Regions from separate parts of the Marinilactibacillus sp. GCM10026970 genome, predicted to be linked through region 1. Evidence: predicted binding sites of a transcription regulator. Region 1 holds the regulator's gene; each other region holds the start of a gene.
The links. Region 1 encodes LexA, which represses DNA repair genes until DNA is damaged. Its sites were predicted from a motif close to CNAACANNTGTTNG; they were not measured.
Positions count from the first base shown of each region.

Region 2: uvrB (excinuclease ABC subunit UvrB) is a predicted target of LexA. The motif match lies at 4,396-4,409, and genes of this name have one in related genera.
Region 3: ACFP65_RS03150 (Y-family DNA polymerase) is a predicted target of LexA. The motif match lies at 6,707-6,720, and genes of this name have one in related genera.
Region 4: dnaB (replicative DNA helicase) is a predicted target of LexA. The motif match lies at 4,302-4,315, and genes of this name have one in related genera.

Region 1 covers NZ_JBHSUL010000034.1:67,195-75,343, forward strand. The annotation lists gene ACFP65_RS11105 (ABC transporter ATP-binding protein) at 1-1,334, opposite strand, end outside; gene ACFP65_RS11110 (YneF family protein) at 1,503-1,748, opposite strand; gene tkt (transketolase) at 2,011-4,017, opposite strand; gene ACFP65_RS11120 (DUF896 family protein) at 4,136-4,378, opposite strand; gene lexA (transcriptional repressor LexA) at 4,648-5,283, shown strand; gene ACFP65_RS11130 (NADPH-dependent FMN reductase) at 5,351-5,920, opposite strand; gene ACFP65_RS11135 (LLM class flavin-dependent oxidoreductase) at 5,933-7,006, opposite strand; gene ACFP65_RS11140 (winged helix-turn-helix transcriptional regulator) at 7,121-7,459, shown strand; gene ACFP65_RS11145 (adenine phosphoribosyltransferase) at 7,527-8,039, opposite strand; gene recJ (single-stranded-DNA-specific exonuclease RecJ) at 8,070-8,149, opposite strand, start outside.
Region 2 covers NZ_JBHSUL010000034.1:194,500-202,648, forward strand. The annotation lists gene ACFP65_RS11695 (dihydroorotase) at 1-418, opposite strand, end outside; gene ACFP65_RS11700 (aspartate carbamoyltransferase catalytic subunit) at 428-1,351, opposite strand; gene pyrR (bifunctional pyr operon transcriptional regulator/uracil phosphoribosyltransferase PyrR) at 1,543-2,088, opposite strand; gene uvrB (excinuclease ABC subunit UvrB) at 2,390-4,375, opposite strand; gene rpsT (30S ribosomal protein S20) at 4,494-4,745, opposite strand; gene holA (DNA polymerase III subunit delta) at 4,915-5,961, opposite strand; gene ACFP65_RS11725 (DNA internalization-related competence protein ComEC/Rec2) at 5,975-8,149, opposite strand, start outside.
Region 3 covers NZ_JBHSUL010000009.1:19,357-27,505, reverse strand. The annotation lists gene ACFP65_RS03185 (hypothetical protein) at 1-65, shown strand, start outside; gene ACFP65_RS03180 (DUF378 domain-containing protein) at 187-408, opposite strand; gene ACFP65_RS03175 (formate--tetrahydrofolate ligase) at 669-2,336, shown strand; gene ACFP65_RS03170 (cyclodeaminase/cyclohydrolase family protein) at 2,357-3,022, shown strand; gene ACFP65_RS03165 (bifunctional 5,10-methylenetetrahydrofolate dehydrogenase/5,10-methenyltetrahydrofolate cyclohydrolase) at 3,026-3,886, shown strand; gene ACFP65_RS03160 (5-formyltetrahydrofolate cyclo-ligase) at 3,902-4,495, shown strand; THF riboswitch at 4,522-4,620, shown strand; gene ACFP65_RS03155 (folate family ECF transporter S component) at 4,738-5,310, shown strand; gene ACFP65_RS03150 (Y-family DNA polymerase) at 5,396-6,691, opposite strand; gene ACFP65_RS03145 (organic hydroperoxide resistance protein) at 6,821-7,258, opposite strand; gene yidA (sugar-phosphatase) at 7,438-8,149, opposite strand, start outside.
Region 4 covers NZ_JBHSUL010000002.1:33,394-41,542, forward strand. The annotation lists gene ACFP65_RS00525 (adenylosuccinate synthase) at 1-535, opposite strand, end outside; gene ACFP65_RS00530 (PTS fructose transporter subunit IIC) at 797-1,867, opposite strand; gene ACFP65_RS00535 (PTS fructose transporter subunit IIB) at 1,887-2,198, opposite strand; gene ACFP65_RS00540 (PTS sugar transporter subunit IIA) at 2,213-2,695, opposite strand; gene dnaB (replicative DNA helicase) at 2,843-4,216, opposite strand; gene rplI (50S ribosomal protein L9) at 4,382-4,831, opposite strand; gene ACFP65_RS00555 (DHH family phosphoesterase) at 4,856-6,853, opposite strand; gene rpsR (30S ribosomal protein S18) at 7,011-7,244, opposite strand; gene ssb (single-stranded DNA-binding protein) at 7,273-7,818, opposite strand; gene rpsF (30S ribosomal protein S6) at 7,879-8,149, opposite strand, start outside.

The DNA.
Region 1 (8,149 bases):
TCTTCTACAACGCTTTGTGGCATGGTAGGATCAGCGAATCGAATATTATCTCTGATTGTTGTTGAAAAAAGATAATTATCTTGAGGCACATATCCAATTTGTTGGAGCAAAGCATTTAACGTGTAGTCTCTAATATCATGACCCCCATACTGAATATGCCCCTTATAAGCATCATACTCTCTCAGTAGCAGTTTCAATATGGTTGTTTTACCAGCTCCAGTCTTACCTACAAGCCCCATTGTATGACCTTTATTTAACTTGAAGTGAATATTTTGTAAAGTGACTGTCTCATCATCTGGATAAGAGAATTTTTTGATGTCGAAATGAAGATGACCGTTTATAGGTGTTTCTATCGATCCATCTCTTTCTACAATAGAAGATTCTTCTCTTAAAAGGTTTTCTATCCGATCGTAACTAGCTGACCCTCTTTCAATGATATTGAACAATCTACCAATGGCGAACATTGGCCAAACGAGCATCCCTATATAATTAATGAATGTGACAAAATCACCAATCGTAATCTCATTTCCAGTAATCAAAATTCCACCGACTAGTATTGTAAGGAAATACGATACCCCCATAATAAACGTAATGGCCGGGTCAAATAGAGAGTCTATTTTGTAAACCAATCTATTTTTAGCGACAACATTATCCGTTTGAATCTTGAATTCTTCGATATCTTCTTTTTCTTGTCCAAATGTTTTCAAGACTTTGACACCTTGAATGCTTTCTTGCACCTTGTCATTTAATTGCGAAAAAGAAGCTTGTGCATCCTTAAATCGAAGGTGTAGTTTGCGACCTAATATTCTTGAAGTGATCGCCAGCAAAGGTAATGGGAATACAGCTAAAAGCGTCAGTCTCCAATCAACGAGGAAAATCATTGCCAGCAATGTGGTCAACCCTACACTAATCGCATCTGCCATTGTCAAAATACCGCCACCTGCGACCATTCGTAAACCTCTTAGGTCATTTGTAGCATGGGCCATTAAATCTCCCGCACGATACTTCTGGAAAAACTGGCTGTCCATACTGGTAAAATGATTATATAATTGCTCTCTTACCAACTGTTCCAGTTTTGCAGCGTTTCCCCAAATTTTCATGCGCCAAATATACCTGAATACATATTGTCCGACTGCAGATGCCGCCAGAATACCTAGCCAAAATGCTAATGACTGGCTCGTAATACTATTCGTTTCAATCTCATCCACTACGATTCCTATAATTCTAGGGGGGATCAGTTGGAGTAATGCCACTGTAACGAGGGAAAAAATCCCTATAATGTATGATTTTTTTTCTCTACGGAAAAACCATCCTAACCGCTTGAATATATCCATGTACGTTTTTCTCCTATTCTTTAATTTTAAAACCCCTATACCCGATATAACTGATTATGACACCGTGTCATACTTGTTGAAAAAAAGAACGGGCAAAGACGCTGCCCGCTACACAAATTTGATTCGTAATGTGATTATTGACTAAATAAGCTCATTAGTCAAAACTTATTACTTCTTATTTTTATTTTTTGGATTTTTTTTGTTTTGTGCTTTCATCTGGCTCATCATCTGATTGATTTTTCTTTCAGAAGGTTTTTGACCCATTTGTAGCATCATCATACGTAGCATGTTTTCATCAATTGGTGGATTTTTCTCAAAATAATCCATCATGTATTTTCTAGAGATGAAGAATCCTCCAACCAGTCCACCAATTAAAGCTAGGATAATTAAAGTTATTGCAAGTCCTGTATGCATTTCATTAACTCCTTTCTATACGTTCTAGTATATTCAAAATCATCTTTTGAGCTTCTAGTAAAGCAAGTATGATTCGAAACACTCACTCAACTATTCTACACAACTTAGACAGAAAAATAAACCAAAAGTGAATTTTAAATTTCAAAACACTCATATAGGCTGTTTGAACTAATAGTACAAAAGAAGAGAAGGGCGGCAGCCCTTCTCTTCTTTTGAAGTAGAAATCCAGTTTGATCTCTATTATTTTAATTTGTTATCTTGATTAGCCTAACGATAGATATGTTTGAACAACATTTTCTGGTGTGAAGCCGTAAGATTCTACTACTGCTGATCCATTACCACTTGCACCAAATTTGTCGATTGCGACACTCTTACCATAAGTTCCAGTGTAACGATCCCATCCAAATGATGAACCCATCTCAATGGAAACACGTTTTGTTACTGAAGCTGGCAATACGGATTCTTTGTACTCAGCAGGTTGCATATCGAACAAGTCTGTACTTGGCATAGAAACAACAGAAACGTCTTTACCTTGTGCTTTCAGCTCTTTTTGAGCTTCAACTGCTAGTGCAACTTCAGAACCTGTAGCAATTAAAATACCTTCTGGTGTTTCATTTTCAGCAGGTGAAATAACGTATGCACCTTTTTTAACATTTTCTCTAGCCATTTCTTTAGAGTTCGTTAGAACAGGCAGGTTTTGACGAGTCAACACAAGCATTGTAGGTCTATCAGTAGATTTCAAAGCAATCTCCCAAGCAGCCGCTACTTCATTTCCATCAGCTGGTCTAATAAGAGATAGGTTGTGCATGCCTCTGAAACTTGACAATTGTTCAACCGGCTCGTGTGTAGGACCATCTTCTCCTACAGCAACTGAATCATGTGTCAATACATAAATTGCAGGGATTCTAGAAAGAGCAGCAAGACGAACAGCTGGACGAAGGTAATCACTGAATACGAAGAATGTTCCTACGTATGATTTTGTTCCTCCGTGTAATAAGATACCGTTTAAGGCAGCTGTCATCGCAAATTCTCTAACACCATACCAGATATTTCTTCCTTCATACTGACCTGGTTGGAAATCAGTTTGATTTTTCATCATCGTGTTGTTTGAACCAGATAAGTCAGCAGATCCACCCCAAAGGTTTGGAATTGAATCAGACAATGCGTTCAATACTTCTCCACTTGTCGCTCTTGTAGCAGAATCTTTGTCTTCTACAGAATAAACTGGCAATGATTCATCCCAGTTTTCTGGCAGTTCTCCACTTAATGCTAACTTGAATTTCTCAGCAAGTTCTGAATGCGTATTTGTATAATCTTCAAGCGCTTTGTTCCAGTCTGCTTCTGCTTTTTGGCCTTTATCAACCATAAGCTCTTTGAACCTTTGTGCAACTTCTTCTGGTACAAAGAAGTCTTCGCCTTCCCATCCATAAGCTTTTTTAGCAGCTGTTACACCTTCTGCCCCAAGAGGAGCGCCGTGAACAGTATGTGTTCCTGCATTAGGAGCACCAAAGCCGATAACCGTTTTAACTTCAATTAAAGTTGGTTTATCCGTTGATTGTTTTGCAGCTGTAATGGCTTTATCGATAGCGTCCAAATCGTTACCATCTTCAACAAGAATATGTTCCCATCCATAAGCTTCAAAACGTTTCCCAACGTTCTCAGTGAAAGCTTTTGAAGTAGGTCCATCCAAAGAAATGTCGTTGGAATCATAAAGCATGATCATTTTACCCAATTTAAGGTGTCCCGCAAGAGAAGCCGCTTCTTGAGATACGCCTTCCATTAAGTCCCCATCTCCACATAGTGCATATGTGTAGTGATCAACGATGTTGTGGTCTCCTTGGTTATAGGTTGAAGCCAAGTGCGCTTCTGCCATAGCCATACCTACTGCATTCGCTACGCCTTGTCCTAAAGGACCAGTCGTTGCTTCAACGCCATCAGTATAATGTACTTCAGGGTGTCCTGGTGTACGGCTATCTAACTGACGAAAATTTTTCAAATCGTCAACTGTTACATCATATCCTGCTAAGTGCAGTAAGCTATAAAGTAACATCGATCCGTGTCCAGCAGACAAAATAAAGCGATCGCGATCGAACCATTTCGAATTTTTTGGATTAACATTCAAGTGACGTGTCCATAGTGTGTAAGCCATTGGTGCAGCCCCCATTGGTAATCCGGGGTGTCCAGAATTTGCTTTTTGAACGCCGTCAATACTAAGAGTTCGAATTGTATCTACAGCCATTTGATCAGTTTTATCAAACAAGTAACTCATTCCTTCCTATTGCTAAAAGTGGTAACGCTCCTAATCATTGTACTATTTATATAAGTTTTATTCAACGCTTTCATAGAACATCTGTAAATTTGTCCGTACATCTTTAATTAAAAAGAAATTAGTCTCTATTATGAATTCCTTTGTCTTTTTGAATCTCTTTAAGTTTCTCCGGGGTAACGTCTTGACCCTCTGGATCTACAATCTTCATTCCCTCTATATGATTTCTCATACCAGATCTGAAAGCTTTGATGTATTTTTCTCTTAGATCTTTCTGTTCAGATGCTTCTTCCGGCGTTAATCCTTCACTTCTTTGTTTTCTAACTAATTCATTAATTCTATCCAATTGCTCTTTTGCTAACATTTTATATCCTCCTATTAGGCTTTCTAACCTAAAGATTTTCTTTCAGTGCAACCTATTGCGAACAACCATTGTAATACAAATGTGCTTAAGAATCTAATTTCCTAGGGAAATTCTAGCTTATTTCGAACATTCGTTTGATTAGATGTTCGGTATATGATATAATTTTACTAAAGTTTACGAACAATGTGAACTCTTATTCACTTAATCATACACTAGACTACTATTATACTTAATTTAAACGATAATTTGAAGGGATGAGGTGTTACAATATGACTACTAGAGGCCGTAAAGGCGAAAAACAAATTGAAATCTTACGTTATATTCATGAACAAGTAAACAAAAGAGGATATCCACCTACTGTTCGAGAAATTGGATCTGCTACTGAATTGTCTTCCACTTCTACTGTTCATGGTCATTTAGCTAGACTAGAAAAAAATGGTTTTATTTTGAGAGATCCTTCAAAACCTAGAGCAATTGAATTCACTAAAGAAGGTTTGATCAAAATTGGAATTGATGAGTTTGAAAATCACATTCCGTTATTAGGTGTTGTTACCGCCGGCGAACCTATCTTAGCTGTTGAAGAAGCAACGGATTATTTCCCAATTCCTAATGATTTAGAAATTGAAAAAGGCAATCTTTTCATGTTGACGATCCGTGGTAACAGTATGATCAATGCTGGAATCTTTGATGGTGACCAAGTGATTGTCAGAAAACAAGAATCTGCCCAGAACGGTGACGTCGTCATTGCGATGACTGATGACGAAGAAGCAACATGTAAAAGATTTTATAAAGAACAAGGTTATATTCGCCTTCAACCAGAAAATGATACGATGGATCCGATTATATTATCTGATGTCTCTATCTTAGGTAAAGTTGTTTCTTTATACAGATCACATATCTACTAAAATAGGTTAAAACGAAAAGGCAGTCATGCTATGAAGGTAAAACATTTCATAGTCATGTCTGCCTTTTTTAGAATCCATATGCTTCTTCTTGAGCTTCCCAAATTCCTTTATAAGCGGTAGCCAGTACAATTGTATCCTCAATCAGTTTTTCAAGTCTGAAATGAATATCGTCGTTATTAATTTTTCCAGCTGTATAGTCTGTGTCTAGCAAGAAAACATAATTTGGAACAATAGTAGATTTCATGTAGCTGAGGATTGGCTTAAGCTGCTGTTCAGGTATTAAATAATGTCTATTGGAACCTGCTGTTGCAATGATTGCCGAAACTTTATTTTGTAAAGCGCTTTGCGGTAGTAAATCAAAGACATTCTTCAATGCAGCAGGTATGGATGCTTGGAATATCGGTGTCGCAATTATAAGAATATCCGCTCCCATTATGGTTTCTGTGATCAATTTATTATCCCCAGTATAATCAAGATAATTTCTTCCATCACTAAATTGCATCTCATAATCTTTTAGATCTAATAGCGTATACGAATGATCTACGCCATACTTTACGTTAAGTTCAGTCATGACTTTATCAGCCACTATAGAAGACTTCTCTCCTACATTTGAACCTGCCAATACGACGATATTCATCTAATCTACTCCTTATTTTCTAGTGTACTTTCTAATCGCTGGTAAAATTTTCTCTCCAATGATATCAATATTTTTCTTAATATCATCCATGGTAACTCCACCAAAATCCAGTTGAGCAACGTAACGCTGATTTCCAAATAACTCATGCTGATAGAGAATTTTTTCAATGATCAATTCAGGGTCTCCTACATTGATGACACTTCTGTAGTCTTGTCCATGAGCAAATGCCTGCTTAGGAAATCCTTGTCCATTTGTTTTTTTCATACCTTCATTAACGTGGGGATAGTATTCTCTAAAGGCGTCCATTTTATTAGTACTAGCATAAAAGAAGCCTGCTGTTGCTACTGGTAATGTTTTAATATCGTAACCAGCTTCTGCAGCTGTTTCTCTGTAAAGATCAATCGGCTTCTTGAATTCAGATGCCGGTCCGCCCAAGTGAGCTTGATACATTGGAACACCTATTGATCCAGCTTTTTGTGCAGAAGCATAAGAGCCGCCCACTGCTCTCCATATTGGTAGGCCATTCTGGTCATTATCTGGTCTAGGTATAACGTGTGCATCATTTAAAGGTGCACGGTATTCCCCTTTCCAACTCAACCTTTCATTTTCGTTGATTCCTACTAATAAGTCGAATTTTTCTTCAAATAATGCTTCATAATCTCTAAGATCATATCCTAGCAACTCGTATAACCCAATTCTTGAAGCACGGCCCGCTACGATTTCCATACGACCATTAGATAATAGATCGATTGTTGCGGCATCTTCAAAAACACGAACCGGATCAGACGTACTGATAATTGTTGACCCTGATGATATTTTGATCTGATTTGTAGCTTGTGCTATAGCTGATAAAATGATCATATGCGCTTGTGATAAGAAATGATCCTGGTGAGACTCCCCAAGCTGAAAAATATCTAATCCAGCTTCATCTGCCAGTACAGCTGTCTCTATAATTTCTTTGATTCTTTGTTGCGCAGAAATTCTTTTTCCAGTATGTGGATTTGGTAAATGGTCTCCAAGTGTATATAAACCAAACTCAAGTCCTTTACTTTTATCAATATTTGGTAAAATTCGGTTGTTGATCATGAATGAATCATCCCTCTTATAATTAGTAAGTTAATTATATCATGATTCTCTACCTATTGAAGTAGGTACTTTATAGTGCTATAGTATACTTAATATACTATAGGAGGTATACAGTTGATATCTGATTTAGAACCAGAACATTGCAAAGTAAACGAACCTTTAGACATCTTGTTTGGTAAGTGGACCCCTGTTATTTTATTGAATTTGATGCACACTAGTCCAATGCGTTTTAGCGAAATCAAGAGAGCCATTCCGGAAATCACACAAAAAATGTTGACTAAACAATTACGTGAATTGGAATCTCAACTAATTATTACCAGAGAAGTTTTTCCAGAAGTTCCTCCTAGAGTGGAATATTCCGTCACTACGTATGGTAGAACCTTGGAACCCATTCTTGATGCGCTTCATCAATGGGGGAATGCACACAAAAAGAAATTACTTGAAAATCAATAAAAAAGTACTGTACTGTCCTAGACTGATTTCAACTTTCAGTCTTAAGACACATACAGTACTTTTAATTTTAGTACTCCATTAGAGTGAAGATATCGTAACCTTTAATTTTATCTCGACCATTAAGGTCTTTCAATTCGATGAAGAATGCTGTTCCGACAACTTCACCGCCAAGTTTTTCAACAAGCTCTATCGTAGCAGCAATTGTTCCACCAGTAGCTAACAAGTCATCACATACTAAGACCTTTTGTCCAGGTTTAATTGAGTCTTCGTGTAGTTGAAGAACGTCACTACCATATTCCAAGCCATAGCTCACTTCAATGGTTTTTCTAGGTAATTTACCTTTTTTACGGCATGGAGCAAAGCCTATCCCTAATTCAAAAGCTACAGGACAACCAACAATAAAACCTCTTGCCTCAGGTCCAACAATCATATCTACTTCTTTATCTTTAGCGTATTCTACGATTTTTTGAGTCGCTTCACTATATGCTTTTCCGTCAGCCATCAATGGGGAGATATCTCTAAAAGTAATACCTTCCTGTGGAAAATCGGGAACATCTGCAACATAATTTTTTAAATCCATTATAAGTCTCCTTTTATTATACAAACGCATTTATTTTAAATTTTTCAGTGCCTCTGTCAGTTCTTTGAATGAACTATAAACAACGGTTTCTTCCACAGCGATATTTTCAA
Region 2 (8,149 bases), 130 kb from region 1:
TTAAAGCTTCTTGATCTGTAAGGTTTTCACTTGTAAGCGATTCTGTGATTGGCGCGTACTGCTTGACATTTACTAAAGCTGTGTCTTTAATCAACTGTTGTATTCTTTGCATCTTTTCAGCATTATCTGGAGCTGGGTTTACATTAGGCATCGCACAGATCGTTGTAAATCCTCCTCGAGCAGCTGCAGCCGAACCTGTTTCAATTGTTTCTTTATATTCAAATCCAGGTTCTCTAAGGTGAACATGTACATCTATCAGACCTGGTACAACCAGCTTTCCTTGAACGTCAATGACTCCTACCCCATCAGAAGAGAGTTGCTCCCCTATTTCTTTTATTTTCCCACCTTCAATCAAGATATCTCGAATCGGATTTGAGTGACCTGTCAAGGTACGTGCATTTTTTATCAGTAGTGTCATTGTATCCTCCTAATGTTCATTAAGTAGTGAGTCGATAATGGCCATTCTAGCGTATACACCATTTTCCATTTGCTTGAAAATTCTTGAACGTTGGCACTCGACTAATTCTGTTGCAATCTCTACACCTCTATTTACCGGTGCCGGATGCATGATGATTGATTTTTCATTCATTCGTCTTTCACGTTCAACGGTTAATCCATATTTTTTTAAGTAATCCTCTTTTGAAAAAACTTGTTCGAGATTACTGTGCCGTTCGTGCTGTACTCTAAGTAACATCAAAACATCTACTTTGTCGATCAACGCATCCATCTCTACATGAGTCCCATAAGTTTGAAGCGAAGCATCCATCCACTCTTCGGGGCCAGTAAAATAGATCTCAGCTCCTAGCTTTTTCAATATTTGAGCATTACTTTTTGCTACTCTGGAATGTCTTATATCTCCAGCAATCGCGATTTTTAAGTTTTGAAATGTCTTGAATTCTTCATAGATGGTCATTAAATCTAAAAGAGATTGGCTTGGGTGCTGACCGGCTCCATCTCCACCATTCACAATCGAACAATTCAATCCAGGTGTGTGAATCAGTTCTTCGTAAAAAGCTTCTTGTCCGTGTCTTATTACGACAAGATCTACTCCGATTGCTTCAAAAGTTTTCACAGTATCATACAGACTTTCACCTTTTTTGATACTACTCGTCTCTGGGGAAAAATCTAACACCTGCATGCCTGATTTTCTCTCTGCCATTTCAAAGCTCTTATGTGTGCGTGTACTGTCTTCAAAGAAAAGATTTACTGCATAACGATCATGAAATTGGGCAGTCAGCTTACCAAGTTTGAATTTTAATGAATGATCAATCAAGGTGTGAACTTGATCAGGCGTATAATCATTTAAGGTAAGAAAATGTCTACCTTCAAGTTGTTGTACCCCATTTTTCATTTTCAAGTTCCTTTCTTTTCTACTTTTATTTACAAAAAAAGACCTGAGCCGGATGCGCGTCAGGTCTGAGGGTAGTCTACTTCCATTAATTTGGTGAAGAGTCTTCTCACAATTGTGATAGCTTCTTCAAGCCTTCTAATGGATTCCTCAGTGACCTTTTGTGCCTCTCTGGACTACTTTTTAAAGTTCACTTATGATTTAGTTGGTTTGATGATCGTAACAGTATCTTTGTCATCGATTTCTTTTAAAGAGACTTGAATCGTTTCATCCTTAGCTGTTGGCATGTTTTTCCCTACAAAATCGGCTCTTATCGGTAACTCTCTATGTCCACGGTCAATCAACACAGCAAGATAAATTCTTTTCGGTCTTCCGCTATCAATAACTGCATCTAAAGCTGCACGTATTGTACGACCTGTATATAACACATCGTCTACAATCACGACTTGTTTATTTTCGATTGAAGTAGCAATATTCGGTGCCGGAATAGTCGTTGTTTCATTTTTATGATCATCACGGTAATTAGAAATATCTAACTCCCCGATTTCAACTTTGTGTCCTTCTAATTGTTCAATTCTTTGAGCAATCCGTTGAGCAAGGAATACGCCTCTTGTTTTTACACCAAGAAGAACTAGATTGTCGATTCCTTTATTTTTTTCAATGATTTCATAGGTAATTCTCGTCAAAGCTCTTTTGATTGCGACTTCATTGATTACTTCTATTTCCTGACTGTTCTGCATATTGACTCCTCCAAATTTGTTTTTACTTTTCGTTAATGATCCAAATCGAAGCAACATATGAACGCCAACAGACAAAAAAGCTCTCTTATCCTTGTGCGATAAGAGAGCTTCCTAATAATTTGTTAGGTTTAAAGATGAAGATACACTTCACCTGTGAATCTCCACTAAAAGCTTATAAACATTGCTCTGAATGAAGGTTCTGCTCCTTATTAGCCTCACAGGACTACTTGTTAAAGGATATCTATTAACTTTTCATTTACTCTACAGGTTTTTTAAATAGAAGTCAACAAGCTTCTGTTGATTACTTAGGAAATTTCGTTTTAATCTCCAGAACCACATCACGTAGCTGAGCGGCTTTCTCGAAGTCCAGCTCTTTCGCTGCTTGTTTCATTTCGAGTTCCATTGTCTCAATCAACTCTCTTCTTTCTTCTCTTGAAAGCTGTTTAAACGTATCCTCTGTCAAGTCTTCCCCATCTTCGATAATTGTAGAAATCTTGATAAGATCTCGCACTTCTTTCTTGATCGTCTTAGGGGTAATACCATGCAACTGGTTATATTCTTCTTGAATGACACGTCTACGTTCAGTCTCTTCAATCGCCCTGTTCATTGAGTCTGTTCGTTTATCAGCATACAAAATGACTCGACCATTTTCATTACGCGCTGCACGTCCAATTGTCTGTATCAAAGAACGAGTACTTCTCAAAAAACCTTCTTTATCTGCATCAAGAATGGCAACCAGTGAAACTTCTGGTACATCTAGTCCTTCTCTTAGCAAGTTGATTCCAATCAGTACATCAAACTTCCCTATGCGGAGATCTCTGATAATCTGTGTTCGCTCGAGGGTCTTGATATCACTGTGAAGATATTGTACTTTGATTCCAACTTCTTTCAAATAGTCCGTCAAATCTTCAGACATTTTCTTTGTCAACGTAGTAATAAAGACCCTTTCATTTCTTTCAATTCGCAAGTTCACTTCTTCAATCAAATCATCAATCTGTCCTTTAATGGGACGAATCTCAACAATTGGATCTAAAAGTCCAGTCGGTCGGATAATCTGTTCGACAACTTGAGTTGAACGTTCCATTTCATAATCTGCTGGTGTTGCAGAAATATAAGTGATTTGAGGAACTCTTTCTTCAAATTCTTCCAGACGAAGTGGTCTGTTATCTAGCGCACTTGGTAATCTGAATCCGTGTTCTACAAGTTGTTGTTTCCTTGCACGGTCTCCGTTGTACATACCTCGAATCTGCGGCATTGAAATATGAGACTCATCTACGATAAAAAGCGAATCTTTTGGAAAGAAATCAAGCAATGTATAAGGAGATTCTCCAGGCTTTCTTCCATCCATATGTCTAGAATAATTCTCTATCCCCGAACAGTAACCCATCTCCATCAGCATTTCAATATCATAATTCGTCCGCTGCTCTAAACGCTGTTCTTCAAGCAACTTGTTATCTTCTTTAAGCTCTTTTAGTCTTCCATCCAATTCATCTTTTATGGACTCGATTGCTGACCTCGTCTGTTCGTCATTTGAAACAAAGTGGGTAGCTGGGAAAACCGCCACATGAGAAAGATCTGCTTTAACTTCTCCTGTTAATACATCCACTTCTCTTATGCGTTCAATCTCATCTCCGAAAAATTCAACTCTGATCGCTTCACTTTCTCTAGAAGCTAAGAATATCTCGACGATATCTCCTCGAGCACGGAATCTACCTCGTTGAAAGTCGATATCATTTCTTTCAAATTGCATATCAACTAATCTTCTGAGTACAGCATCTCGACTAATTTCCATACCAGATCTAAGAGACAATACATGTTCTTCATAATCTTTTGGATTTACAAGTCCATAGATACAAGAAACAGAAGCAACGACAATCACATCTCTTCTTTCTAACAGTGAACTTGTAGCCGAATGTCTCAATTTATCTATTTCATCGTTTACTGATGCATCTTTTTCAATAAATGTATCGGTCGAAGGTACATAAGCTTCTGGCTGGTAATAATCATAGTAACTTACAAAGTATTCTACGGCATTATCAGGAAAAAACTCTTTGAATTCTGAATATAATTGTCCCGCAAGTGTCTTGTTGTGTGCAATAACAAGAGTCGGTTTATTGACTTGCTGGATAACATTTGACATCGTAAATGTTTTCCCTGTACCTGTAGCGCCTAGTAAAACTTGTTCTTTCTGACCTTCCTTGATTCCTTTAACGAGTTTTTTGATTGCCTCTGGCTGGTCTCCACTCGGCTCATAGACAGATTGTAACTTGAATTGATTCTCAGGCATTCTTTATTTCCTCCTAAACCTAAACATACATTCGTATTAATAATACCACAAAAGGTCAAAAAAAGTTCTCCTTTAGACTATGTCTGAAAGAAGAACTTCTTATACGAACTTAAGGTCATTAACCTAATTTTTTAGATAAACGAGACTTGTCGCGAGCAGCTTTGTTTTTGTGGATTAATCCTTTAGACGCTGCTTGGTCAATAGCTTTAACAGCTGATTCAAATAATTCAGCTGAATTATCTTGTCCGTTTTCAACCGCAGTTAGATATTTTTTCTTAGTGCTACGCATAGCTGACACTTGCGCAACATTGTTAGCATTCTTTTTAACATCTTGACGTTGACGTTTAATAGCTTGTACCATGTTTGGCATTCTGAAAACACTCCTTTATAAAAATTCTTTAAATCCAGTTCACTCGAATTAAATACGCACATTTCTGCCCGTTTTCACCAAATGGAACCTTCTCTATTCAGTTGATTTTCAACATTCTCCATTGTACAGGATAATGATTGCTTTTGCAATATTTCAAACAGAAACTTATTTAGTTAACCTGTAAGTGTGACTGCTCATCAGAAAACTTTAAAATAAATAACTCAACTTGAAGTTCTGGATTAACTTTACCTGATTTAATTAAATAATCTGCATCTATAAGAAAATGATGCGCTTTAGAGAGTATAGTTTGTTCAAATTTCTTTTCTTTCTGCAATGCTAGCTTAACTCTAAAGGGATGTACTTTCAGGATTTTTGCAATATCAGCTTGCTGATAGCCTTTTCTTCTTAAAATCTTTACTTGGAGTAACAATCTAAATTGACCAATCATCAAAGCAATTATTTTAATAGGATCTTCTTTTTGCGTCAGTAGATCTTGATAAAGTTCAATAGACTGCTGCACCTTTTTACTCAACACTAAATCATTTAATTCAAAAATGTTTTGTTCTAGTGTTTTAGGAACTAGTTGCTCCACTGTAGATAGGGTGATTTGTTTATCTTGCTGATGATAAATCATCAGTTTATCTAATTCGGACATACTTTTAGAAAGATTCCGATCAGTAAGCTGAATCAGTTTATCGAGGGCATCCGAGTCAATAGAATATCCTTCGGTTTCACATGTAGACTTCACAAGATCGTAAACGGATTTTTCGTTCAGTGGCTCAATATTGATGATTTCAGCTTGTTTTAGAAGGGTTTTAGTTATTTTTTTTCGTTTATCCAGTTTTTCATAAGGTGCAAATATAACGAGTACCGAAAAATCGGAGGGATTTCCTAGGTATGATTCAAGATAACTCATATCGTGATCAGGTCCATTGGTTACCGTTTTACCCGTTAAGAAATAAGGAGCCTGTACAAAGACGAGTCTTTTATCTCCAAAGAATGGAAAGGATTCAGCCTCTTGTAAAGCTACATCAATCGTTGTTTCTCTCATGTCGAACTGGCCAAAATTGAACTCAGAAACTTCATCATCCAATACTGAATTGATGAGCGCAAATTTCACTTTTTCACTTAGATATTGTTCCGTTCCTTGAACCAGATAAACAGCTGAGTATGTTTTATTTTGTATTGCTTTGATTTGTTTTTTTAACTCAATCATCCTGAGCTCCTCACTAATTTATATCATCATGTTGAGGTATTACTTGTATCATACGATCATCATGATGTTTGATGAAGGGGAAAGCATAATATTCATACAGAACGGCTCCTCTTAGGTCTGTTCTGTAAATATCGATTGCTCTGTCTTGTAAACGAGTCAACACTTCAGGGTTTGGATGTCCGTAGGTGTTGTTTACACCGCTCGAAATCCATCCTACTTTTGGTTCCAATGAATCCAAAAAAGCTTCTTGCGAAGAAGTTAAACTTCCGTGGTGAGCTACCTTTAATATATCTACTGTCAGATTTGGATACATTCGGGTAATATCCTCTTCTCCGGTCGCTTCAAGATCTCCTGTGAATAACCACCTGTATCGATCGATTTTACCATACAAGACTAATGAAGCATCGTTTTTATTTTGATTTTCTTTTGTACTTTTATCTTCGTCTGGATAAATGACTCTTAATCCAGGACCCAAGGCACTTTCTACGTCCTTACTTAAAACAGTGAGGAGAATCTTTTGTTTTTTGAACTCTGGCATCAATACTTCAAGTGATGGATCTAAAAAGGTCGACTGAGTCGCTAAAATTTCTTTTATCTGTATATCTTGAACGATTTCTTCAAGAGCTCCAATATGATCAGCATCTGCGTGCGAAAGGTAAATTTGATGCAATTTGTTTACACCTTGTGATTTTATAGTAGGTAAGACAACATCTTTCCCTACTGCAAAAGGTGTTTCTCTTTTTTTCCACTCTTCTACCTCTTTCCATTCCACTAGTCCACCTGTATCAATCAAATAATTACCTTTCCCAAATGGCTGCTTGATTAACAATGCGTCTCCTTGGCCAACATCAATCATCATAACTTTTCCGACAGGTGATAATTGTTTAGAAAATAATCCTACAAAAAACAAAAGACATCCAATTAGGATCATGCCCTTTTTCCTATAACCTTTATTCTTTTCTAAAGTGATCAACAACACTATGATACCTAAAACTAAAAAAATCATACCGAAGACTGATAGCCTGCCGACTACAAAAGAAAAATCATAGCTTTCACTTAAAATTTTAACGCCTTGTTCTATTCCATCTAGTAAATAGTCTGAAACAGCGTTAGCATATTCAAACAATGGCCATTTACTGAACACGACTCCCAAAATAAATAAACTTACCAATAACGGCAACAGCAAAAAAGAGAACAGTGGAATGAAAAAGAAATTCAGGAGAATAACAATCCAAGAAAATTCAAAGAAATGAAAAGATAGTACTGGAATACTCACAATTGAGAGCACACAATTCAACACAATCGTTTGCTTCAAAGGGGACATCAACTGAATACTTTTCTGATTTGAAAGTAAAATTAACAGACAACTCAGTAGATAACTTAACTGAAAACCAGCAGAATACATTTGATAAGGATCAATCAGTAAAGCCAGCATCAAGGTTAATGCCCAATTGTCCAATGACGACGATGGGCGCTTTAGTAGTGTGAAAACTGTAGCAATCAAAGCTTGTACAATAGCTCGAAATACACTAACTCCAAATCCAGAAAGATATCCGTAAACAGGCAAGAATACCAGTAGCCAGAGGGCTGTCGTCTCTTTTGTTAATCTGCATTTTAGTAGAACGTTTCTCACCAAGGCAATTATAAACTGAATATGCAAACCAGATATACTTAAAAGGTGGATCACACCTAAATCTCGGTAGTTTTCCAAGGTGGACTCAGACATTTCTCGCTTATCTGCAAAAAGCAATGTTTTGATATAGGCACTCGTTTTACCAGATAGAATCCTATCCACAAATTCCAAAAAACGTGTTCTTACCCTATCCACTCGATATGAAAAGGGCATGCCTACCTTTTCTTCAGGGAGTTTTTTTATAGTGTCCGCTTGAAAAACCCAATAAATCTGATTTCTGTATAAGTATTTTCTATAATCGAACTGATTAAAATTACGTGCTTGATTGGGTTTGGATAATGAACCAGTCAGTTCAACATAATCAGAAAGAGAATTTGTTAAAAAGTCATTTTTTTCTGCTTCTGACTGTATTTTATAGGTAATGATGACTTCCTCATTACGCTCATTATCTAGACGAACTAGACTTGTAAATCTAAGCCGATCTCCATCAATATCAATCGTGCTTTTTTTAATGAGTACACGAATCGTTTGTATATCTTTGTTTAGCCATGTTTT
Region 3 (8,149 bases), on a different contig from region 1:
GAAGTGTTGTATCTTTGATTGTAGGAGTATTACTTGTACTTGCGGGAATCGTTTTTTACAGATAATGGATTCAATTAATTAATAGAGAGAACATAAAAAAAGCGAGTTATTATAATCAACTATAATAACTCGACTTTTTAATTTATAATAATCGTTAATGACGCCAACTTCAGGAGGGAAAGGATGCTATCGATCTTTTAATCTGCTGCCGCCTCTTGGTGTGAATGAGAAGTATTTGAAACACCATAGTGCGCTTAAGCCAATGACGATATAGACAATACGCGTTCCCCACTCCTCTGGGCTACCGAAGACAAGTTCTACAGTATTGAAACCAATTAATCCGATCAGTAGTAAATGAATGCCTCCGAGTATCAGGATGCCTAATGCAATTCTATCTAATATTTTCAAGGTATAGCCTCCTTTTATACGAACTAACTATATTTTACGAAATATACTGAATAATGTCGATAAATAAATTGAAGTTACTTGGCGATTATACCGCGTAAATACAAAAAAAGTAAATAGAGAAACCACTTGAAATTGTGATTAAAGTTCGTTTATTGTTATGTTATAATCGGATTACATAGAAAGTAAGCAGTTAAATAATATTAAAGCGAATAAAATGAAAGTTTGATGTTTTTTTCGTTCGTAAAAACGGAGGGTAACTTTTGAAGACAGACATTGAAATTGCACAAGCCTCAAAAATGGAACCTATTGAATCTATCGCCGAAAAATTAGGGATTGAACAAAAAGATCTTGAACAATATGGACCTTACAAAGCTAAAATCACTTTATCTGGAAAGAGTATTGAATCCAAGCGAAAAGGCAAACTCATTCTAGTTACCGCAATCAACCCAACGCCAGCAGGAGAAGGGAAAACGACCACTTCTGTCGGACTTGGAGATGCATTACAAAAGATTGGCAAGAAAGCAGCCATTGCCCTGCGTGAACCTTCCTTAGGTCCGGTATTTGGATTAAAAGGAGGCGCCGCTGGTGGCGGATACGCCCAAGTGATCCCGATGGAAGACTTGAACCTTCACTTTACAGGAGATATTCATGCGATTGGAGCAGCCAACAACCTGGTCGCAGCTATGGTTGACAATCACATTTATCAAGGGAATGAATTGGAAATCGATCCAAGGCGTGTAACCTGGAGAAGAGCGATTGATATGAACGACAGACAGCTTAGGTCAATCATCAGTGGTATCGGCGCACGCTCTAACGGTATGCCAAGAGAAGATGGATTTGATATTACCGTTGCTTCGGAAATTATGGCAGTACTCTGCTTATCTACTTCTATTGATGAACTAAAAGCAAAATTAAAAAACTGTTTGATTGGATATACTTATGACAATCGCCCTGTTACAATCGGTCAACTGGGTGTAGAAGGAGCGGCTGCTGCGTTATTGAAAGATGCACTGAAACCGAATCTTGTGCAAACGCTGGAGCAGACACCCGTGTTTGTTCACGGTGGACCGTTTGCGAATATCGCACACGGTTGCAATAGTTTACTAGCAACAAAAATGGCTTTAACGCACGCAGACTACGTCGTCACAGAAGCGGGATTTGGAGCGGACTTAGGTGCAGAAAAATTTCTGGATATTAAATGTCGCATGGGCGGACTAGAGCCAGATGCAGTCGTCATTGTTGCAACCATTAGAGCGCTTAAAATGCATGGAGGCGTTCAAAAAAATCAGCTAGACGCAGAGGATATAGAAGCGTTAAAAAATGGCTTGCCAAACTTATTGAAACATGTTGAAAATATTCAAGGTGTATTCGGATTAAATGCCGTTGTCGCTATCAATACTTTTCCGCAAGACACAACAGCTGAACTGGAAGTATTAAAAGAAGCTTGTTTAGCACACGACGTTCAAGTTGTTCAGTCCGATGTTTGGGCTGAAGGTGGAAACGGAGGAACAGAGCTTGCGAAACAAGTGGTTGAGGTCTGTGATCAGCCGTCCAAATTAACCTTCGCTTACGAGTTAGAAGATTCTATTGAAGAAAAAATCGAGCAAATCGTTCAAAAAGTCTATGGTGGATCAGGAACAGAATGGACTACATTGGCTAAAAAGACTGCAGAAAAGCTCACCGCACTCGGTTACGGAAACTTACCTATCTGTATGGCTAAAACGCAGTATTCTTTGTCTGATCAAGCAGAAAAATTAGGTAAACCAGAAAATTTCAGTGTGAATATTAGAGCGTTATCTATCTCTGCAGGAGCTGGCTTTATCGTTGTCTTAACGGGCAACATCATGCGTATGCCAGGACTTCCTAAAAAACCAGCTGCTGAACAAGTGGATATTACATCTGAAGGAAAGATAACTGGACTATTCTAGAAGAAAGAAGGACAATCGAGATGACAGAACAGTCAATATCTGATTACTTGAATCAGTTACAGTCGGAAAATGGCTTACCTGGAGGGGGGAGTGCTACTGCACTAGTAGGTGCAATGAGTGCCGCACTCATCCACATGGTTTCAGAAATTCAGAAAGATAAAAAAGCGCTCAAGGACTCAAGACAGGAAGTTATAAGCATTCTTGAAGAAGCTGAAGAAGTTAAAGAACACTTTGAAAAACTCAAAGACCAAGATGCTATTGCTTTTGAGCCTGTTTCTAAAGCATATAAGCTACCCAAAGATACAGAAGAACAAAAAAGTAGTCGTCAGAAAGCAATCGAAAAAGGGCTTCATAGTGCTGTACAGCCGCCTTTAAGCATGATGAAAACAACATTGAAATTGATTGAGCTATATGAACGACTCGCTCGCTTACCAATCAAAGGATCTATTGTAAATGATATTGCTGTAGGTGTATTGTTTGCCAGAACTACACTGCAATCTTCTCACTTGAATGTCCTTGTAAATACAAACTTTATGCAAGATGAACAAACAAAAAAAGAGCTAGAGGGATTAGGGAACACCTACCTTGTTCAAGGTGAAGAAAAAGCAGACCAGTTATACGCAGATTCAAAATACTATTTGATGCACAAAAAGTGGCCATCGATCGATGTAAGAGGAGTGCAGTAATACATGGTAAACGTATTAAAAGGAAAGCCCGTAGCAGAAAAAATCAGCCGACAAGCCAAACTTGTTGTAGAAGAATTGAAATCAGTCGATTGTCAGCCTACACTAGCGATTGTCAGAATCGGAGAAGAAGCTTCTTCCATCTCTTATGAAACAGCCGCAATCAAAACTATGAATCAAATCGGTATTGAAGTCTCATCCGTTATTTTTTCAGAAGAAACATCACCCGATAAAATTCTTTCGACCATTGACAATCTTAACGAAGACCGTGAAATACATGGAATTCTTGTGATGCAGCCACTTCCTGAAGGGGTGTCGCGGAATGATATTGCGTTGAGGATTGACCCTGAAAAAGATATTGATGGGTTAACTCCGAGTAATCTTGGAAAATTAGTCGAAAACGATCGAACCGGATTATGGCCAAGCACACCTAAAGCAGTAATGGAACTACTAGATTATTATAGTATTGATTTAGTTGGTGCAGACGTGTGCGTCATCGGAAGTAGCCCGGTAGTTGGGAAACCCTTATCTATCTTATTATTGAACGAAGAAGCGACAGTAGCCAACTGTCACGTCAAAACGAAAAACTTGAAAAACTACACGCAACAAGCGGATATTGTGATATCTGCTACAGGAGTAGCTCATTTGGTAACGCCTGAACACATCAAAGAAGGCACAGTGGTTATTGACGTCGGATATGGACACGTGGACGGAAAACCATGTGGAGATGTTCAGTACGATGAAGTTATGGGTAAAGCAAGTGCCATTACGCCTGTTCCAGGTGGTATCGGGACAATCACTACAGCCATTCTTGCTGAACAAGTGGTAAAAGCAGCGTGGTCATTACAAGTAGAACATAAGCATTAAAAGGGGCGCAGGTAGTTGGAGAAAATAGCCATTCGCAAACAAGTGATTGAAACGTTGACATCCTTGACGTCAGAAGAAAAAAGAAGAATAGAAGCAAGCTTCTACGAGGCACTTTTCAGTTCGTCGATTTGGGAAAATGCTCAAAGTATTGGGGTGACACTTTCAAGTGGCTTTGAATGGAACACGGAACCCATTATCAGACAAGCCTGGCTAGAAGGGAAAAAAGTCGGTGTACCAAAATCTATTCACGCTACAAGAGAACTTCACTTTTATCAGATTGAACAGTTCAATCAAGTGAAGTCCGGTTACTTTGGAATCCGAGAGCCAATTCCAGAGCAGACTACGCGATTAGATGCTAATGAAATTGATCTGATGATTGTTCCGGGAGTTGTCTATACGGAAACAGGATATAGAATAGGTTTTGGTGGTGGTTACTATGATCGACTGCTAACGGATTATCCTCATTCAACAATATCGCTTGTGCATTTCAATCAACTTGTAAAAGAAATGCCTATTGAAAATCATGATATACCTGTAAAATACATGATTACCTTAAAAGACACACCAAAGAGCAAAAATCATGCTATAATAAAATCGATTCAAGAATAAACGATTCTACGCAAAAATTAGAATACAAAAGAGTAAGAGATGAGCGTTAAGTGCTGAGTGGATGGGATGTCGCCTTCAGACGAAAAAACGATTGAGTTTTGCGACTCATCTCTGCATCCGCTTTAAAGCTCTATGGTTTTTTAGCGAGGACTCTTTAATTGGCTTCTGTCTAATGGAATATAGGCAGAAGTTGTATCCGGTTCATGCGGGACAAAATTCAAATTAAAGGAGATCTTCGGATTATGCAAAATCAAGAAAAGACCGTTTATGGTAAGAATGGAAAACAGTCAAACTGGAAAATTGGGACGATAGGACTAGCGATTGTAGGAGTATTGATTGCTATGAACTTGGCACTTAGTCGGGTGGGAATTACTACACCGGTCATTAGAATCACTTTTGCGTTCCTGCCTATTGCGCTTATTGGTATTTTATTTGGTCCTTTTGTGGCTGGGATTTCAGCAGCCCTGGCAGATTTATTAGCCTTTGTACTCTTAGGAGGAGCGGTTACGTTATTTCCAGGATTCACTTTATCTGCACTGCTAACAGGTGTTGCTTATGGCCTATTTCTGCATAGAAAAGACATTCGACTACGAAACATCATAGCAGTCGAAGTGATCATTGCCTTGTTTATACACATTGCGCTCAATACGACATGGGTATTCATCCTAACAGGTAATCCACTGGCAGTTATTCTACCCCCTAGACTGATTCAAAATGCTGTAACACTTGTTGTCCGAGTGCTGGCAATCTGGTTTTTGACGAATAATAAACAACTGAGAAATGTTTACCGAAAATATTCAACAGCTAAAAAATAAAATGTTCCGTTTTTAAAAAGTCTTTATAAGGCGTCAAAGCATATTCAAGTGCTTCTGACCAACTTATAAAGACTTTTTTATTGAGTTATTTTTGAATACCAGAACGGTGTCCACCTAAAAGTTTCGACCTTTGCAGTGCCATTCCACCATGAACCAAGCTACTGGCATGCAAAAGAGACGTGTACCCATATTTTTGGCGGATATGATCGATTGTCTTGTCCAATTCCTCCCGGTCAATTAATTGCTGCGTTTCTTCAAATAAATTTAATTGTAAAGACTGTTTGGGTCTGATCTTACCGAAACTGACGTTTATGACGCGTACCGGTTTATAAGTATAATGACGTTCAAATAGTAGAAGTAAAGAATGAATCAGATCTTTTGAGGAATCTGTTGCTTCGATGATCATCTGATGACTAAACCCTTTATCTTCAATATGTTTTGAATAGCCTAAACTAAGCTTAACCACGCTGGTAGTGACAGAATGCTTGCGTAGACGCATGGCATTTTCTTCCGTCATTTCTCTAATGACGATTTCTACTTCGTGTTTGTCTGTATAATCGCGATTTAATATCTGATTTTTACTAAAAGAAGTTGACCGAGGTGTGAATGTTTCAGAAAACTGTGTTCGATCAATTCCATGAGCATGATAGAAAAGTTGTTCTCCAATCACACCGATTTTTTTCTTCAGTTGATGCACATCAAATTGAGAAAGTTCATAAATGGAGGAAATACCCATGCGTAATAAACGAGCTTCGGTTCTAGATCCAATTCCCCAGAATTCAGCCATAGGATGTATGGTCCATACGGTATCTTCGACCAGCTCATAACGCCAGTCAGCTATGAAGTTCTTCTGTCGATTATTCTTTGCTTCATGATCCAGTGCAAGCTTTGCTAAAAGAGGATTATCACCGATTCCAACGGTCACAACTAAATTCATTTTTTTCCAAACTAAGTATTGAATCTTTTTAGCGATTTCTTCTGCAGAGCCAAAAAGCTGACGAGAATGCGTAACATCTAAAAAAGATTCATCGATACTATAGACCATTAAATCTGTACCTGAAACAAACTGTTTGAAAATCTTCAAAATTTCAATATTTTTTTCGAGATAAAGAGCCATTCTCGGTTCAACAATCTGGATTTTTGATCGTTTAGGGATATCATAGATACGAGAACCTGTTTTGATTCCGTAAGTTTGTTTTACCATAGGAGAAGCAGCTAAAACGAGACCACCATTATTTTCCGGCTTACTGACCACAGCAATATACGCTTCGAGAGGATGTAAATGGCGATCCACAGCCTCAACCGAAGCGAAAAAAGACTTTACGTCAATGCATAAAATCTGTCGCCGGGGCTCATGTGTGTAATCCATTCGCTGTACCATAACGGTGTCTCCTTAGGAATATATGTTTGGTTTAATTATAAGAACATATATTCCTGTAGTCAAGAAAAACTCATTAGAGACAAAAAAAGACTCAGGCATCAAAACCTGAGTCTTACTGGGTTTAATTGATTATTTTCCTTCTACATAAGGAACAGCGCTAACTTTAACATCGATGTTGCCCATTGTTGCTTTCGAATAAGGGCAGTAGTGGTGTGCCTTGTTCGCAAGATCTTCTACTTTAGCATCGCTTAAATCTTCGATACCAACTTCGATTTCTACGCTTAACTTGAATCCACCATCGCTTGGGTCTTTCAATAAATGAACCGTTAAAGTTACTTGAGATTTATTCTGAATTTTTTCTTCTTTTTTGTAGTGGTCTAGTGCAGAGTGGTAACAAGCACTGTATCCCAAAGCAAATAACTGCTCAGGGTTTGTACCGTTCCCTGATCCACCCATTTCTTTCGGTGTATCTACATTTACCTCATATGAACGATCTGGAGTATGACTTTCTCCATTACGCGCACCTGTATTTACTGATGCAGTTGTGTATACTGGTTTGTCTGCCATGTTTCTTCCATCTCCTTTATGATTTGTCTCAACAAAGTATAACACTCATCATTTTCAAGGTGAAATCATACGGTTTTAAAAACAAATCCAGCGTTTTTTACTTTTAAAGTATCATTATTGAAAAAGCAAAAAAGACTGGAAGAGCCGATTTTATCTGGCTTTCAGTCTTTTAATGTGTTCTATAATGCGAAATCGCGGATGGCTTTAGCTACACCATTTTCAGCGTTGGATGTTGTAAATGCATCGGCTACGTCTTTGACAGCATCTTTTGCATTCCCCATTGCGACACCTGTTCCAGCGTATTCAATCATATGAACATCGTTTCCACCATCACCGATAGACATAACGCGCTCACGGGGTATATTCAGGCTATTTGCAAGATCTTCTAATGCTATCCCTTTATTGGCTTTTTTATTCAAGAATTCCAAAAAGAAAGGTTCACTGCGTAAAATTGTATAGTTTTCCCATAATACTTTAGGGAGTTGGGCGATCGCTGCTTCCAGTAACGCTTCATCATCAATCATCATCATTTTGTTGTAAGGTGTTGTAGCATCCATCTCCTCAGGAGCGCTATAAAATAAAGGCACTTGATTGATGTGAGATTCCAGGACAGAGTATTTTCCAATATCTTTATTTGGCGTATAAATACCGTCGTTACGGATAGCGTGGAAGTGAACACCAGCTTCTCGGGCAGCTTTTTCTAAAACAACATAATCTTCGTGATCCATTGTGTGTTCAGAAATAATTTCTTCTGTATCAGATTTTTGAACAAGCGCACCGTTATAAGTGATTACGTAATCTCCAGAATTTCTAAGATCTAGTTCTTCCAGATAAGCCGTTACACCTGGATAAGGACGACCCGTACACAAAACAATTTTTATTCCAGCCGAT
Region 4 (8,149 bases), on a different contig from region 1:
GTTCAGAGTTATAAATTTGAGTAAAGTAACGGTTTTTTTCTTCTAGTACACTTCTCAACCGCTCTTCGAAAATGTCTTTATCTAATAGATCTGCGATTCTGATTCCGATACGAGAAGCTTTATCCATATAAGCTGGTCCGATACCACGAATGGTCGTACCAATCTTTTGGTCTCCTTTAGAATCTTCTTGCAACTGATCCATTTTAATATGGTACGGTAAGATAACGTGTGCACGATCTGAAATACGCAGATTATCTGTAGTGATATTTCTGTCATGCAAGTATTGTAATTCATTGACCAAAGATTTAGGGTTAATGACTACACCATTACCGATTACGCTGATTTTATCACTTGCGAAAATACCTGAAGGAATTAAATGTAGTTTGTATGTTACACCATCAAAAATGATTGTGTGACCTGCATTGTCTCCTCCTTGATAACGCGCAATAACTTCTGCGTTTTCACTTAAAAAATCGGTAATTTTACCTTTACCTTCGTCTCCCCATTGTGTTCCAACAACTACGACCGACGACATTTGTCCACCTCATCTAAAAATATTTAATGCTTGAAATTATAAAAGGAGACAGTACTCCATTACCCAGACAAACAATACACTGATATAAGAATAGAATGGTCCTATTCGCTTTACCCTTGTTATCTATCTTTAAATGGAGGTGTCCCCCTAATCTATTTTTGCATCAAGTGTTATCTTTAATAACACTTCTATTCTACCATATATCTGATGTAGTTTAACACTTTATTTAGGATTCGTCTTCTAGATTAATGCCTTTTTTCTTTATAGAGTAATCTCAAAATTTAAGTCATCTTCTTTTTCCGCTACTGAAGTATCATGAACTCTCGGTTTTCTAACCAATATTTGGAGTACTACAGAACATACTACCCCTACTAAAATAGCGGTAATAAACATTAATAATTGACTGGCCATCGGCAAACCGAAAACGCCTGAAACGCCTGTTGTTGAAACGCCAGTAGCCATTACAATAGCTCCACCAATGGCTGCACCAATCATATTAGGAATAATAACCCTAAAGGGATCTTGAAATGCGTATGGTAAAGCCGCCTCCGTTATCCCCACTAGTCCTGATAAGATTGAAGCTGGAGCTAAGTCAATTTCTTCTTGGCTGAACTTAGATTTTGCAATAAGAGAAGCAATCCCTACTGAAAGTGCAGGAACCATTATTCCTGGAAAGACTGCTGCATTTACTCTGAACCCAATTCCACTTGGTTCATTCCACAATGCAAAGACAAACGTGATAGCAATTTTATTCAGTGGTCCACCCATATCAAATGCACACATTGCACTTAAAATAGCTCCTAATAGAAAAGCGTATTGCGCTGATTCTGAAAGACTGATCAAGCTTTCAATCATTACATCGTTCAATACACCTATAGTCATTGCTACTGGATACGTCATTAATAGATAAAGTAGCCACCCTGTAAGCACTGGAATAAATAGCGTCTTCTTGATTGATTCTAAAAATTCTGGAAAAGGTAGCTTTCTAAAATATAATACAACGTATCCGGCTACAAAACCTGCAATGATTGCACCTAAAAATCCGCTAGCGGATGTATTTTCAACTGTAGGATGTGCCGCAATATAACCACCAATAAAGCCTGGGGCAATAGCTGCTTTATCTCCAATTGCATAAGCCATGTATGCCCCAAAGATTGCTGGAATCATATCCATTATGATCCATGCAAATCCGTTTAATGTGTTAACTGCTGACACATCTGGCGATATGTATTGACTATACATTTGGGTTACTGCAATGGTCATTCCGGCAAATACAATAAATGGCAGCATATAAGATACCCCAGTCATTAAAGCTTGTTGAAGTTTACGCATGATTTCTCCTCCGCCCTATTTAAGAGTTTAGTTTTTCTTCAATTTTCTTAAGTAATCCGTCTGCGTTTTTAATTGCAGTACTGATAGGTATTTCCACTTTTTTAATTTTGTTGAATCGCTCTTTTTTAGCAATACCCACTTCTATTGCTAAAATCAGAATATCTGCCTGGTCAATATCTTTTTGTATCAATTCGTTTTCTATTCCTGTCGCACCTTGCGTTTCTACTTTTATTTGATGTCCGCTTCTGTCAGCAGCATTCTCCAGCGCTTTTTTTGCCATAAATGTATGTGCAACGCCAGTAGCACAGGCTGTGATTGCGATAATTCTCATGTCATTCTCCTCCTTTATCTTCCTTCTTTAAAAATATCTCTTACATATTTGATCAATTCAGATTCACTTTGTATACTCTTTATCTGTCTTTTAGTTTCCCCATCCATCAAATGATATGCAAGCGTTGATAATAGCCCCAAATGTGTATTATCAGTATCTTTTTCAGGAACCAGTATGACAAATAGTTGCTCCACTTTCTGATCATCTAGAGCATCCCATTCGATTGGTTCTTCTAAAGCAACAATGACCAGTACCGGTTGCTTTAAATCTTTGATCTTTCCATGAGGGATTGCAAAACCATCACCAAAACCAGTTGTCCCTAGAGTTTCTCTTTCCAATATTCCGTTCAAAATAGTTTTGGGGTCTATTTCTTCTTTAATTTGATTAGATATCCATATGGACAGGTCATACAGTAATTGAGTTTTATCCCCATTTTTACGTAAAGGAAAATCCAAATTAACCCTTATTTCTAATTCCTCTTTGTTGTGCTGATTCATCACCTTTGTCTCAACTCCCCTTAAACTTCTTTTGGTTAAGTATACCAATCAATTATTTTTATGAAAAGGGTTACTCCATTGTATTTAAAAAGACCGTAATAGTCTTTGTTGAGTTATTTCAACATAGATTATTACGGTTTTTTATCTTTAATAATTCGGTATCTGATCTTCTGGATAATAAGTCAATGAAGAAAATTTATTGTACTCTTTGATAAATAGGAGTTTTGCCGTCCCACGTGCTCCAGAACGGTTTTTTTCCAAGATAATTTCGACTACATTATCTTCAGCTGATTCGTCTTCATCTTCCTCATCTTCATTACGGTAGTAATCTTCTCGATATAGGAAGGCAACGATATCGGCATCTTGCTCAATCGATCCTGATTCTCTCAAGTCACTCAAAATTGGTCGTTTGTCTTGTCTTTGCTCTACACTACGAGAAAGCTGTGACAAGGCGACAACAGGAACCGATAACTCTTTAGCTAATTTCTTTAACTGTCTAGAGATATCCGATACTTCTTGCTGGCGACTTTCTTTACCCGAACCTTCAATTAGTTGAAGATAATCAATGACGATCAATCCCAAACTACCTCGCTCTTGCTTCAAGCGACGGCATTTTGCTCTAATTTCTGCTGTACGAATTCCTGGTGTATCATCAATATAAATATTTGCTTTAGAAAGACTACCCATTGCAACAAATAATTTAGTAAACTCTTCTTCAGTCAGCTTCCCAGTCCTTAAATTCGAAGCATTTATAGTACCTTCCGCACAAAGCATACGGTTCACTAACTGTTCAGCACCCATCTCTAAACTAAAAATCGCAACCGTTTCATCTGTTTTCGTTCCAATATTTTGAGCTACATTTAACGCAAATGCTGTTTTTCCCACACCCGGTCTCGCTGCTAGTATAATCAGCTCATCTTCATGTAATCCAGCAGTCATTTGGTCTAATGCTTTATACCCGGTAGAAATTCCTGTGATTTCTTCATCATTTTGAAATAGTTCATCAATATTATTGATGGTTTCTCTTAAAACGGTCTCGATATTGACAAATCCACTACGACTTCTTTTTTCGGACACTTCAAGTATCTGTCTTTCAGCATCATCTAGAAGGTTGGGAAGATCACTTGCTTCGTCATATCCTCTTGAAGCAATTTCTGTCGCTGTCTGGATCAAACGGCGCAATATAGAACGCTCTTCAACAATTTTGGAGTAATACTCCACGTTTGCAGCTGTGGGCACTGTAGTGGCTATATCAGCCAAATAAGGTGTCCCACCAATATCTTCAAGCTGATTTCTTGATTCCAGCATATCCGCAATCGTTACAACATCTATTGCTTCGTTCCGCTCACTTAAATCAATCATCGTCTGAAAAATCAGTTGGTGCCCACGACGATAGAAATCTGTCGATTCAATGTATTCCATCGCCGGAATCAATGCTTCTGGATTTAATAAAATAGAGCCCAGAACAGATTGCTCGGCTTCAATATTTTGTGGTGGTAGACGATCGCCTAATGGTTCCATAGCCAATGTATATTCTTCCTTTCGCACCTTATAGGTCACAAATTCATTATTAATTGTACAATATCTCATTCTAAAAGTATATAAGGGAACAATTGTTTACTATCTTATTTTCTCTTTAATAGCAGAGAAAAGGGAGAAGCTTCTAAAGCCTCTCCCTTTTGCTGATTAGTCTATTGCTGTTACACGAACCGTTAATTCTGCAGTAACCTCTTTGTGCAATTTCACTTCTACGTTTTGAGACCCTACCGCTCTCATTGGCATTGGTTGATTTAGTTTACGTTTATCAACTTTAATACCTAGTTGTTTTTCCAACTCTTTAGCAATCTGTTTAGTTGTGACAGATCCAAATAGTCGACCATCTTCTGCCGCTTTTTCATGAAGTTCGATTGCATTTTCTTCTATTTTTTTCTTATCTTGTTTAGCAGCTTCTAAAATTTCATTTTCTTCACGCTTCATAGCGTTTTTCTTAGCAGATAATTCTTTTACTGCTGAATTTGTAGCTTCTTTTGCCAATCCTTTTTTCAATAAAAAGTTATTAGCGTATCCGTCTGATACATTTTTGATTTCGCCTTTTTTTCCTGTACCTTTGACATCTTTCAATAAAACTACTTCCATAGTTAAACGCTCCTCTTATTTAAATTAGTCAAACGCTGTTTTAATTTGTGTTATTAATTCTTCTCTAACTTCTTGTACAGACTTTCCATCTATTTGAGTAGCTGCATTGGACAAGTGTCCGCCTCCGCCCATTCTTTCCATAATGATCTGTACATTGATCTTACCTAGACTTCTTGCACTGATCCCAACCATATCATCTGAACGTTTCGTAATAACAAAGGCTGCTTCAACACCTGACATACTCAACATCGTATCCGCAGTTTGTGCTGATGTAACGGGCGGATAAATCTGTTGATCTTTGCCATGTGCAACCGCGACACCTTCATGAACAAACTCAATTGTTTCAATTAACTTACTACGTCTCAGATAAGTTTCTGGATCTTCTTTCAATAATCTTTGAATCATTGTAGAATTTGCTCCAACTGACTGCAAATAGCTGGCAGCATCAAACGTCCTTGAACCGGTACGTAAGCTAAAGTTATTAGTGTCTACAATAATACCACCTAGCATAGCTGTCGCTTCAATACGGTTGATTGGTTCACCATCCGACGATACGTATTCGAACAACTCTGTAATCAGTTCGGCTGTTGAAGAAGCGTATGGTTCAATATAGACAAGTAATGGATTTTCGGTAAACTCTTCTCCACGTCTATGATGATCGATGACGATATTTTTCTTCGTTTTCTTAAGCAAGTTTGGCGCAATGGATAGCAACGGTTTATGATGATCCACTAAAACAACTAAATCATTTTCTGTAATGATATTTTGAGCTTCGGCAGGAGAAATGATATTTTGATTCACTTGATTTTGTTTCTCAATTTCATTCATCAGTTTGCCTACGTCATTACTTAAGTCATCCTGATCAATAACAACCCAACATTTCTTTTTAAGCATCATGGAAATACGAGCTATACCTAAAGAAGATCCGATAGCATCCATATCCGGGTTCTTATGACCCATTACGAACACTTGATCGCTCCCTTTGATCAATTCTTGCATAGCTTGACTAATCATTCTGGAACGCACTCTTGTACGTTTTTCCATCGGGTTCGTTTTACCACCATAGTATCTAGGCTCTTGATCAACTTCTTTAACGATAGCTTGATCTCCACCTCTACCTAGGGCTAAGTCTAGATTGCTTTGTGCCAATTCAGCGAGTTTATCAAAGTCGTCATCTCCGTAAGCAATACCTATACTAATTGTAAGCGGTAAATTTCTTTTTGATGTTCTATCTCTAATATTGTCTATGATATTGAATTTTTCATTTTCAATTCTTTCTAACTCACTTCTGTTTAGTAAAAGGAAGTATTTATCTTCAGAAGTTTTTTTATAAAAGATACTGTGTTGCTTACCCCAATTCGATAAGTAGGTAGTCAGCAAACTATTAAATCCTGATACTCCACGGTCATCAAGTCCTTGAACAACTTCATCGTAATTATCAAGAAAAAGCCAACCTACAACAGGTCTTGCTTCTTCATATTTCACTTTCACTTCAGCATATTCCGTAATATCCATCAAATAAATTGCATGGATATCTTCCTGTACAATCATCTGGAATCTTTTATTGTTCCATTCAAGTAACTCAGTCTTTGTTTCGTCTGAGTTCTGAATTTGTTTATAGATGTCTTCATTGACTTCACTAATATGTTTACCCAGTACACTTTCTTCACTAAATAACTGAGTTTGCATGTAAGGATTAACCCAATCAATTTCTTCATTCTGATTGATTAGTATGATTCCAATGGGCATCTTAATTAAGGCTTCTTGTTCTCCACGCTTAATTCTATAGGATAAATTTAATATATAAGAATTCAATTCTTCTACATATTCTTTTCCGAATCTCCAAGCTACCAAAAAGATCGTAATTGCGATTAAAAGCATGAGCATGCCTATCCACACATTAGCAATAAAACTAAGTATCGTTAATACTACAATAGCTAAAGTAGCAAATAGAATCATCATTCGCATAAATGGTCGATCTAGAAACCTTGGAATAGATTCTTCTTCATTGACTCGTTTCATATTGTCTCCTCTGTTTCAATATTTAGACTACTATATCTTAACATTTTTTGCCTTTATATTCTAGACTGACAGAAAAGGTCAATATCTGAATGTTTCACGTGAAACATTGAAATAAAAAAATCGCAACAGATAATCTGCTACGATTTTATATATCTATTTAATCTTCAGTTACGAATGGAAGTAATCCCATGATACGTGAACGTTTGATTGCTTTAGTTAATTTACGTTGGTTCTTTGCATAAGTTCCAGTTACACGACGTGGTAAAATTTTACCGCGTTCAGAAATGAAACGTTTCAACAAATCAGTATCTTTATAATCAATATATTCGATATGGTTTGCTGCAAAGAAATCAACTTTCCGGCGCTTCTTGCCGCCTCTGCGTCCTGCCATTTTATACTCCTCCTTCTTTAGTTATGAATCAAAACGGTAAATCGTCATCTGAAATATCAATTGGATCGTCATTTTTTTCAAATGGATCCTCATCGAAGTTTGCAAAATTGTTTTTGTTCTGATTATTTCCAGGAGCTTGACTATTATTCTGTTGAGAATAATTGTTCTGATTTGAATAATTTGCATTATTGTTAGAGTAACTTGAACCTGATCCAGAAGAATCGTTGTCATTTTGACTACGTTTATCTGTTACAGACTTAGGTTCCAACATTTGGAAATTTTCACAGACAACTTCGGTAATATATACTTTACGACCTTCATTGTTTGTGTAATTACGTGTTTGAATACGTCCCGTTACACCGACCAGAGAACCTTTACGTGTGAAATTAGAAATAATTTCTGCAGTTTTTCTCCAAGCTACACAGTTAATGAAATCTGTTTCTCTTTCTCCTTGAGCGTTTGTAAAAGTACGTTCAACCGCTATAGAAAAAGAAGCTACAGCTGTACCACTACCTGTATAACGTAATTCAGCGTCACGAGTTAATCTTCCAACTAGTACGACATTATTAATCATTGGTTGGGCTCCTTTCTACATCATTACTTTGCAACATCAATATGTTTCACGTGAAACATATTAGTCTTCCAAACGTACGATCATATGACGAAGAATATCTTCGTTAATACGAGCTAGACGTTCGAATTCGTTAATTGCTGCTGCATCTTCAGATACAATATTTACCAAGCGGTAAGTACCTTCTCGGTATCCTTTGATCTCATATGCAAAACGACGTTTCGCCCAGTCTTTTGATTCAGTAACTTCAGCACCATTATCTTTTAAGATTGTTTCGAAACGTTCTACTAACGCTTTTTTGTTATCTTCTTCGATATTTGGACGGATAATATAT